Regions from separate parts of the Lacrimispora sinapis genome, predicted to be linked through region 2. Evidence: a T-box and tRNA genes for the amino acid it is inferred to sense, from the RefSeq annotation. Region 2 holds a T-box; the other regions hold tRNA genes.
The links. A T-box is a leader RNA that pairs with one kind of tRNA and senses whether it is charged. The one in region 2 lies ahead of thrS (threonine--tRNA ligase), so its partner is inferred to be a tRNA-Thr.
Positions count from the first base shown of each region.

Region 1: it encodes a tRNA-Thr, which carries the amino acid that the T-box ahead of thrS (threonine--tRNA ligase) is inferred to sense. The anticodon was not compared.
Region 3: it encodes a tRNA-Thr, which carries the amino acid that the T-box ahead of thrS (threonine--tRNA ligase) is inferred to sense. The anticodon was not compared.

Region 1 covers NZ_CP141832.1:17,165-20,432, reverse strand. The annotation lists gene VIG27_RS00120 (aminotransferase class I/II-fold pyridoxal phosphate-dependent enzyme) at 1-377, opposite strand, end outside; gene VIG27_RS00115 (hypothetical protein) at 580-810, shown strand; tRNA gene VIG27_RS00110 (tRNA-Lys) at 861-933, opposite strand; tRNA gene VIG27_RS00105 (tRNA-Phe) at 937-1,009, opposite strand; tRNA gene VIG27_RS00100 (tRNA-Met) at 1,055-1,128, opposite strand; tRNA gene VIG27_RS00095 (tRNA-Tyr) at 1,175-1,256, opposite strand; tRNA gene VIG27_RS00090 (tRNA-Thr) at 1,279-1,351, opposite strand; tRNA gene VIG27_RS00085 (tRNA-Val) at 1,387-1,459, opposite strand; tRNA gene VIG27_RS00080 (tRNA-Asp) at 1,483-1,556, opposite strand; rRNA gene VIG27_RS00075 (23S ribosomal RNA) at 1,644-3,268, opposite strand, start outside.
Region 2 covers NZ_CP141832.1:2,137,808-2,141,075, forward strand. The annotation lists gene thrS (threonine--tRNA ligase) at 45-2,006, opposite strand; T-box leader at 2,208-2,422, opposite strand; gene VIG27_RS10000 (branched-chain amino acid aminotransferase) at 2,634-3,268, opposite strand, start outside.
Region 3 covers NZ_CP141832.1:3,061,334-3,064,601, reverse strand. The annotation lists rRNA gene VIG27_RS14415 (23S ribosomal RNA) at 1-1,161, shown strand, start outside; tRNA gene VIG27_RS14410 (tRNA-Asn) at 1,254-1,326, shown strand; tRNA gene VIG27_RS14405 (tRNA-Glu) at 1,374-1,445, shown strand; tRNA gene VIG27_RS14400 (tRNA-Thr) at 1,452-1,524, shown strand; tRNA gene VIG27_RS14395 (tRNA-Ile) at 1,562-1,635, shown strand; tRNA gene VIG27_RS14390 (tRNA-Asp) at 1,665-1,738, shown strand; tRNA gene VIG27_RS14385 (tRNA-Val) at 1,804-1,876, shown strand; tRNA gene VIG27_RS14380 (tRNA-Leu) at 1,900-1,985, shown strand; tRNA gene VIG27_RS14375 (tRNA-Arg) at 2,015-2,088, shown strand; gene VIG27_RS14370 (RraA family protein) at 2,461-3,156, shown strand.

The DNA of each region.
Region 1 (3,268 bases), 1.6 Mb from region 2:
TTTGCATTCAGCTGATTGAGGAAAACTCCATAAAAAGCAGATTTATGACAATTCCGGCTCATCAAAATCGTCCCTCTGTTCCGAACTGTGGCACCGATTGCACTTAATATTCCGCAACTGCTTCCATTAACAAGATAGAATGTCTTGTCACTCCCATAAATTCCAGCCGCCCATTCCATAGAATCCTTTAAAATTCCTTCCGGATGATGAAGATTATCAAACCCGTTAATTTCCGTAATATCAATTGAAAATGGATTTAAAAATTGGCTCAAAGCCTCATACTTATATTGTCTTTTATGTCCCGGCATATGAAATGGGTAGAAATCCGAGTCAGCATACTCCATCAACCTTTTTAGTAAATTTGGTCTTTCCTTCACAATTTATCCCTCAATCTCCTCAACTCTATATTTCTGCTCTTATATTTTCCTGTTTCGATATCTATTTATTCTTATTTCAATTATTAAATTTCTGCAGACTACCAACCCCTTTAGTATAGCATCCTTACCCTATCTTTACAATTTATTCTAGGGGAGCTATAATAGTATTTTGAGTAAAATAGTGGAAGGAAAGGTGATACCCATGAGATTAATAGAGTTTAAAATGGAGCGTCCAGGATTAGTAAAAGCAAATGATTTAGTTCACATCATAGAACGGGAAGGTACCAGCAGCTACAGTTATATCATAGAACCGGCTGTTGCCATGTCAGGCTGTTACACTGGACGCGACCGTATAAAATCCAACCAGGGAATTGTAAAAGAAGTGAAACACAATGACCGGGGATATTACGTGATTGTAGAATTCGATGAATAGAATAGTAAAATACAAAAAGCCCTGAAACATTTCTGTTTCAAGGCTTGTCCTGAGACACCGGGGATTCGAACCCCGGACAACTTGATTAAAAGTCAAGTGCTCTACCACCTGAGCTAGTATCCCATATGCCCAAAGCCGGAATCGAACCAGCGACACGAGGATTTTCAGTCCTCTGCTCTACCAACTGAGCTATCTGGGCGCATGCGTTCTTTAGTACATTATCCACTAAATTACACATTAAAAATTGCGGGGGCAGGATTTGAACCTACGACCTTCGGGTTATGAGCCCGACGAGCTTCCAGACTGCTCCACCCCGCGTTATTTAATTATAGTATATGCAGTGATTCATTTTTTAATCACTGAATGGATGGAGATGGATTCGAACCATCGAAACGTGTCGTAACAGATTTACAGTCTGCCCCCTTTGGCCACTCGGGAACCCATCCATATTTCAATTGTTTTGATGCAAGCCGATGATCGGACTCGAACCGATAACCTGCTGATTACAAATCAGCTGCTCTGCCAATTGAGCCACATCGGCACAACTCTTCTCATGTATGTGGTTTGCATACTGAATGGGACCTATAGGGCTCGAACCTATGACCCTCTGCTTGTAAGGCAGATGCTCTCCCAGCTGAGCTAAGATCCCATTGACAAAATTTAGTTGTAAAACGACCCGGATGGGACTCGAACCCACGACCTCCGCCGTGACAGGGCGGCGCTCTAACCAACTGAGCCACCAGGCCAAACCTATTTGAAGGCTAATGCATATACCCTCAAAACCACACATTGTCTTAAATCTTTCATCCGTTCTTCCTCTTACCTAAACCAACCTGGTTAAGCCCTCGACCTATTAGTGACAGTCAGCTACACATGTTACCATGCTTCCACCTCTGCCCTATCTACCTCGTCGTCTTCAAGGGGTCTTACTCTTGCGATGGGATATCTCATCTTGAGGGGGGCTTCACGCTTAGATGCCTTCAGCGTTTATCCCTTCCCGACTTGGCTACTCTGCCATGGTCTTGATCACCAACAGATACACCAGAGGTCAGTCCATCCCGGTCCTCTCGTACTAAGGACAGCTCCTCTCAAATATCCTACGCCCACGCCGGATAGGGACCGAACTGTCTCACGACGTTCTGAACCCAGCTCGCGTACCGCTTTAATGGGCGAACAGCCCAACCCTTGGGACCTACTACAGCCCCAGGATGCGATGAGCCGACATCGAGGTGCCAAACCACTCCGTCGATGTGAACTCTTGGGAGTGATAAGCCTGTTATCCCCAGGGTAGCTTTTATCCGTTGAGCGATGGCAATCCCACTTTATACCACCGGATCACTAAGTCCTAGTTTCCTACCTGCTCCACCCGTCGGTGTCGCAGTCAAGCTCCCTTATGCCTTTGCACTCTTCGAATGGTTTCCGTCCATTCTGAGGGAACCTTTGAGCGCCTCCGATACTCTTTCGGAGGCGACCGCCCCAGTCAAACTCCCCGCCTGACATTGTCCCCCAGCCAGGTCATGGCTGCAGGTTAGAAACCCAGTATCGCAAGGGTGGTATCCCAACATCGGCTCCTCAAAGACTGGCGTCCGTGATTCTTTGCCTCCCACCTATCCTGTACATGCAATACCGAATCCCAGTATCAAACTAGAGTAAAGCTCCATGGGGTCTTTCCGTCCTGGCGCAGGTAACCAGCATCTTCACTGGTATTTCAATTTCACCGGGTGCATTGTTGAGACAGCGCTCAAATCATTACGCCTTTCGTGCGGGTCGGAACTTACCCGACAAGGAATTTCGCTACCTTAGGACCGTTATAGTTACGGCCGCCGTTTACTGGGGCTTAAATTCAGAGCTTCGCGTTTCCGCTAACCCCTCCTCGTAACCTTCCAGCACCGGGCAGGCGTCAGCCCATATACCTCACCTTTCGGTTTTGCATAGACCTGTGTTTTTGCTAAACAGTTGCTTGAGCCTATTCTCTGCGGCCTGATTTCTCAGGCACCCCTTATCCCGAAGTTACGGGGTCATTTTGCCGAGTTCCTTAACAATGCTTCTCCCGCCGGCCTTAGGATTCTCTCCTCATCCACCTGTGTCGGTTTACGGTACGGGCACATATTACACAATAGCGGCTTTTCTTGACAGCCCCTACAGAGACTTCCCTACTTTTGTTCGGTACGCGTCACACCTTCCTGTTGCTAGACGGATTTGCCAGCCCAGCCAGTCCAATGCTTGCCCCGGTCTTTTCATTCCCGGGTTCTCTCTCGGTTCTGTGTCCCCACAGTTCTGATAATATGCGGTACAGGAATTTCAACCTGTTGTCCATCGACTACGTCTTTCGACCTCGCCTTAGGCCCCGACTTACCCAGAGCAGATCAGCTTTACTCTGGAAACCTTAGATATTCGGCCTGGAGGATTCTCACCTCCATCTCGCTACTCATTCCGGCATTCTCTCTTCTTAACACTC
Region 2 (3,268 bases):
CTTTCAAATAGAATCCTTCCCGGTTATGATTCCACTTCGGAAATTTATTTTTTTTCTTCTGTTACAGTTACCTTTTTGATTTCCTTGGTTCGGATCTCACGGCAGATATCATCAATGAAATCTTTAAGCGGACGCTGGCCCTCGTCACCATTAAAGCGGCTGCGGACAGATACCACACCCTCCTCTTCTTCCTTCTGACCAACAACCAGCATATATGGAAGTTTATCCAGACGGGCTTCTCTGATCTTATAACCAATTTTTTCTGCACGTTCATCAACAGTGGCCTGGATTCCGTTGTCTTTTAACTGTGATACCACTTTCTGAGCATATTCATGATATTTCTCGGAAATAGGAAGCACGCGGACCTGCTCCGGACATAACCAGGTGGGGAATGCAGCCTCATACTTTTCGATGAGCCATGCAAGAGTTCTCTCATAGCAGCCGAGGGAAGTTCTGTGAATAATATAAGGACGTTTTTTTGTTCCGTCTTTATCCACGAAGCTCATATCAAAACGTTCTGCAAGAAACATATCAAGCTGAATGGTAATCATGGTATCTTCCTTACCGTACACATTCTTGGCCTGAATATCAAGCTTTGGTCCATAGAATGCAGCTTCTCCTACTGCTTCCGTATATTCAATTCCAATATGATCAAGAATCTTGCGCATCATATCCTGCACTTCATCCCACATCTGGGCATTTCCCATATAGTGGTCGGCATTCTCCGGATCCCACTTGGACATCCGGTAAGTGACATCCCCTTCCAGTCCCAGAGTGGTCAGACAGTATTTGGCTAAATCCACACAGCCTTTGAATTCCTCTTCAATCTGATCCGGGCGGACAATAAGATGGCCTTCGGAAATGGTAAACTGGCGGACACGGGTAAGACCGTGCATTTCGCCGGAGTCCTCATTGCGGAATAATGTGGAGGTCTCGCCGTATCTGCATGGCAGATCACGATAGGATTTCTGGCTTTGTTTGTATACATAATACTGGAATGGACAGGTCATGGGACGAAGGGCAAATACCTCTTCATCTGTTTCCTCATCTCCCAAAACAAACATTCCCTCTTTATAATGATCCCAGTGATCGGAAATCACATACAAGTCCTTTTTGGCCATGAGAGGTGTTTTTGTTCTCATGTAGCCTCTCTTCTCTTCTTCATCCTCGATCCATCTCTGCAAGGTCTGGATGATCTTTGCGCCCTTAGGCATCAGAAGAGGAAGTCCCTGACCAATTACATCAACAGTTGCAAAAAGTTCAAGATCCCGGCCCAGCTTGTTATGGTCACGGTTTTTGATATTTGCTAAATATTCCAGGTATTCGTTTAATTCATCCTTCTTTGCAAAAGCAGTTCCGTATACACGTGTCAGCATGGCATTTTTTTCGCTGCCTCTCCAGTAAGCACCGGAGGAGGAGGTAAGCTTGAATGCCTTAATGGATTTTGTACTCATCAAGTGAGGACCTGCACATAAATCTGTAAAATCACCCTGACGGTAGAAAGAGATTTCTTCGCCCTCAGGAAGATCCCGGATCAGCTCTACTTTATATGGTTCACCCTTTTCTTCCATAAATTTAATGGCTTCATCCCTTGGAAGAGTAAAGCGTTCGATCTTTGCTCCTTCTTTTATGACCTTCTTCATCTCAGCTTCGATCTTATCCAGATCTTCTCTTGAAAAAGAGGGAATATCAAAATCATAATAAAAACCATTTTCAATGGAGGGGCCGATGGCAAGCTTTGCCTCCGGGTAAAGTCTCTTAACGGCCTGAGCCAGTATATGGCTGGCTGTATGGCGGTAAGCCGAAAGTCCAGCAGGATCACTCACCGTTAATATGCTTAAATTGCAGTCGCGATCAACGACTGTTCTCAAATCTACTACCTTTCCATCTATTTCGCCTGCACAGGCATTCCTTGCCAGGCCCTCGCTTATATCAGAAGCGATTTCGATCACGGATAAAGCATGTTCATACTCTTTGACTGAGCCGTCTTTTAATGTAATTTTCATTTACCATCAATCTCCTTTACGTTGTTGTGAAATATTCTATTTCCAAACATGATAGCGTCTGACTTGTCAGGCACTATCGCCGACACTTTAGTGACATAGATCTCTGAAGCGTCACAGACCTTCTATAGGAGGTCCTTTTATCTCTTCGGACATCATTTCCTAATGAGACAAAAAAAGCCCCTTTCCATATGCTTCCATACAGAAAGGGACGATTAATCATAATAAATCGCGGTTCCACCCTAGCTTGAGTGAACAAAAATGTTCAAACCACTTCATTTGATGATAACGGAATCACCGTTCCCGATTAAGGGACGCTCCAAGATGGTCTTCTCATAGCATTCCGGTAAAGCACTCTCACCAAACGTGCTTCTCTCTGAACGTTCCTGTCATGATACTGTTCTTGTCATTGCGTTTTCTATATTGTTTCTATGACTAGATTATAGCATGGTAACGCAGTTTGTCAAGCTTCTTGATAATATTTTATTCATAAAAGAAGAATGAGTACTGCCAGCCAAAGCCCTGCGAATTTCCAATTCAAAAGGTGCCAGGGAATACGTCCCCCACATTATACCCGGACCTATTGACCATGGCAAAGGCCCTGTCTTCTTTGAATCTTCTTATAAAAGCTTATTTTACTTCAACACTCCAGCCCTTTGGACCTTCTATTTTACCAAGCTGGATACCAGTGATGGTATCATAAAACTTCTGTGTCAGTTCTCCGATCTTTCCGCCGCCGATGGACATCCGGTCTTCTTCAAAACGCAGTTCTCCTACCGGGGAAATAACGGCCGCTGTACCGGTCCCGAAACATTCTTCCATTGTTCCGTTTTTTGCTGCAGCAACCACTTCGTCAACAGAAACCTGGCGTTCCTCCACCGGAACGCCCCACTCCCTGCAAAGGGCAATGACAGAGTCTCTCGTAACTCCCGGAAGAATGCTTCCGTTTAATTCAGGTGTGATTACGACGCCGTTGATTTTGAAGAAAATATTCATGGCTCCAACTTCTTCAATATACTTGCGGTGAACTCCGTCAAGCCACAGCACCTGAGAATATCCTTCTTCATGGGCTTTTACCTGGGATGCCAGGGAAGCAACATAATTTCCTCCGGTCTTTGCCTCTCCGATGCCTCCTTTCACCGCTCTTACATACTCATCTTCGATCCATATCTTAACAGGATCAAGGCCGCTGGCATAGTAAGCACCTACCGGGGACAAAATGATCATGAACTTATAAGTATGGGAGGGTCTTACCCCAAGAAACG
Region 3 (3,268 bases), 920 kb from region 2:
GCCTGAGAAATCAGGCCGCAGAGAATAGGCTCAAGCAACTGTTTAGCAAAAACACAGGTCTATGCAAAACCGAAAGGTGAGGTATATGGGCTGACGCCTGCCCGGTGCTGGAAGGTTACGAGGAGGGGTTAGCGGAAACGCGAAGCTCTGAATTTAAGCCCCAGTAAACGGCGGCCGTAACTATAACGGTCCTAAGGTAGCGAAATTCCTTGTCGGGTAAGTTCCGACCCGCACGAAAGGCGTAATGATTTGAGCGCTGTCTCAACAATGCACCCGGTGAAATTGAAATACCAGTGAAGATGCTGGTTACCTGCGCCAGGACGGAAAGACCCCATGGAGCTTTACTCTAGTTTGATACTGGGATTCGGTATTGCATGTACAGGATAGGTGGGAGGCAGAGAATCAAGGACGCCAGTCTTTGAGGAGCCGATGTTGGGATACCACCCTTGCGATACTGGGTTTCTAACCTGCAGCCATGACCTGGCTGGGGGACAATGTCAGGCGGGGAGTTTGACTGGGGCGGTCGCCTCCGAAAGAGTATCGGAGGCGCTCAAAGGTTCCCTCAGAATGGACGGAAACCATTCGAAGAGTGCAAAGGCATAAGGGAGCTTGACTGCGACACCGACGGGTGGAGCAGGTAGGAAACTAGGACTTAGTGATCCGGTGGTATAAAGTGGGATTGCCATCGCTCAACGGATAAAAGCTACCCTGGGGATAACAGGCTTATCACTCCCAAGAGTTCACATCGACGGAGTGGTTTGGCACCTCGATGTCGGCTCATCGCATCCTGGGGCTGTAGTAGGTCCCAAGGGTTGGGCTGTTCGCCCATTAAAGCGGTACGCGAGCTGGGTTCAGAACGTCGTGAGACAGTTCGGTCCCTATCCGGCGTGGGCGTAGGATATTTGAGAGGAGCTGTCCTTAGTACGAGAGGACCGGGATGGACTGACCTCTGGTGTATCTGTTGGTGATCAAGACCATGGCAGAGTAGCCAAGTCGGGAAGGGATAAACGCTGAAGGCATCTAAGCGTGAAGCCCCCCTCAAGATGAGATATCCCATCGCAAGAGTAAGACCCCTTGAAGACGACGAGGTAGATAGGGCAGAGGTGGAAGCATGGTAACATGTGTAGCTGACTGTCACTAATAGGTCGAGGGCTTAACCAGGTTGGTTTAGGTAAGAGGAAGAACGGATGAAAGATATAAGACAATGTGTGGTTTTGAGGGTATATGCCTCAGTAATTGCAGCAATGCAATAATCCTCGATAGCTCAGTTGGTAGAGCAAACGGCTGTTAACCGTTGGGTCGTAGGTTCAAGTCCTACTCGGGGAGTTCGTGATACTCAAGCGAAGGCTGTGAGGATAACGAAACAAAAGTACGGCCCCATGGTCAAGCGGTTAAGACATCGCCCTTTCACGGCGGTAACACGAGTTCGAATCTCGTTGGGGTCATTGAATGCCGATGTGGCTCAATTGGCAGAGCAGCTGATTTGTAATCAGCAGGTTATCGGTTCGAGTCCGATCATCGGCTTTCATAGACCAAATATATGTATTAAATTAATATTTTAGGACCTTTAGCTCAGTTGGTTAGAGCAACCGGCTCATAACCGGTCGGTCCCGGGTTCGAGTCCCCGAAGGTCCACTAGCACTGAACTAAATATTTAATGATCTGGCCCGGTGGCTCAGTTGGTTAGAGCGCCGCCCTGTCACGGCGGAGGTCGTGGGTTCGAGTCCCATCCGGGTCGTTCTGTATGAAAGTACAGTTATTTAATACCAGCAGGTAAGCATAATGGCTTACTGTCACATTTATGGGATCTTAGCTCAGCTGGGAGAGCATCTGCCTTACAAGCAGAGGGTCATAGGTTCGAGCCCTATAGGTCCCATTTCCATGAGAAATCATGAGAATGCCGGCGTGGCGGAACTGGCAGACGCACAGGACTTAAAATCCTGCGGGACTTACCTCCCGTACCGGTTCGATTCCGGTCGCCGGCATTTGCCTGATAAGGCAAGTAATCGAATATGTGTGTGTAGCTCAGCTGGATAGAGCACTTGGCTACGGACCAAGGTGTCGGGAGTTCGAATCTTCTCACGCACGTACAGAAAACCTTTATTTTATAAGGGTTTGCAAAAAGAAAGGCTTCCTGTAAAGGAGGCCTTTTTCGTTTGACTAACATTTTTAATTTGATGGTTCACGAAGTAAAAGCATCCTATACAGGGTGCTTTTTTCGTGTTATACTTGATTTTTATTATAGTTAAGCATTTGCCTATATGGAGAAATTAGACAAACTTTTTTATAATGTAAATGTTTGCAGAGGTAAGGGAGTAAGGCAAATGCTTGGATGGAGTTATTGGCTGATTATAAGGTAGAAATAGAATGCTCCTAAAAGCGAACATTAAACGAAACAAACATTAAATGAAACAACACCAGGTGAGAATATAAAATAAACAAAATTTTAAAGGGGAACATATGTTTAATAAATCTGCAGAATTGATAGAACAAAAGTATTTGGAAAGGGCTAGAAATCTTAGCGTTGCACTTTTATGTGATGGGGTAAAAAAAGCAAATATAGATTTACGAAATAACGGATGCATGGAAGCAGCTATTAAACCGGTTGCCCCTGGAATGACTATGGTGGGCACAGCTTTGACTGTACAAACTGGAAATGGTGATAATTTTCCCATACATTTGGCAACTTATAGTGCTCCGTCGGAAGGTTATGTTATGGTGATTGATGGAAAAGGATTTGAGAGCAGAGCATATTGTGGTGATTTAATTATGGGTGCGTGTCAGGCAATCGGTTTTGAGGGAATGGTGGTTGATGGATACACAAGAGACAGAGAGGGAAATATTAAGTTGGGATTTCCAGTCTATAGCAAAGGCTTCATACCGAATTCACCAATTAAAAAGGATGAGGGGAATGTAAACACGGAAATTTTTTGCGGTGGTGTTAAGGTGAATCCGGGTGATCTGGTAGCAGGCGATTCTGATGGCGTATGTGTCATACCCAGAGAGTATATCGGTCAAGTCCTTGATCTGGCGGAAGAGAAACTGGCCTATGAAATAGATCGGAGCCGCACGATTGAGGCTTATAGAGAAGCAAAAAGGAACGGAAAAGAATTGCCTCAGCTCGCACCTCAATGGGTACTTGATATGATCAAATAAAACGTTTTTTTATCAGTACTACTATTATAATAAAAATAAAAGGCATATAGTGTTAAATAATGGCGAAAAAGGAATGATGCATTAATAGTGTTGTATAAGGAAGGTTGAAAAA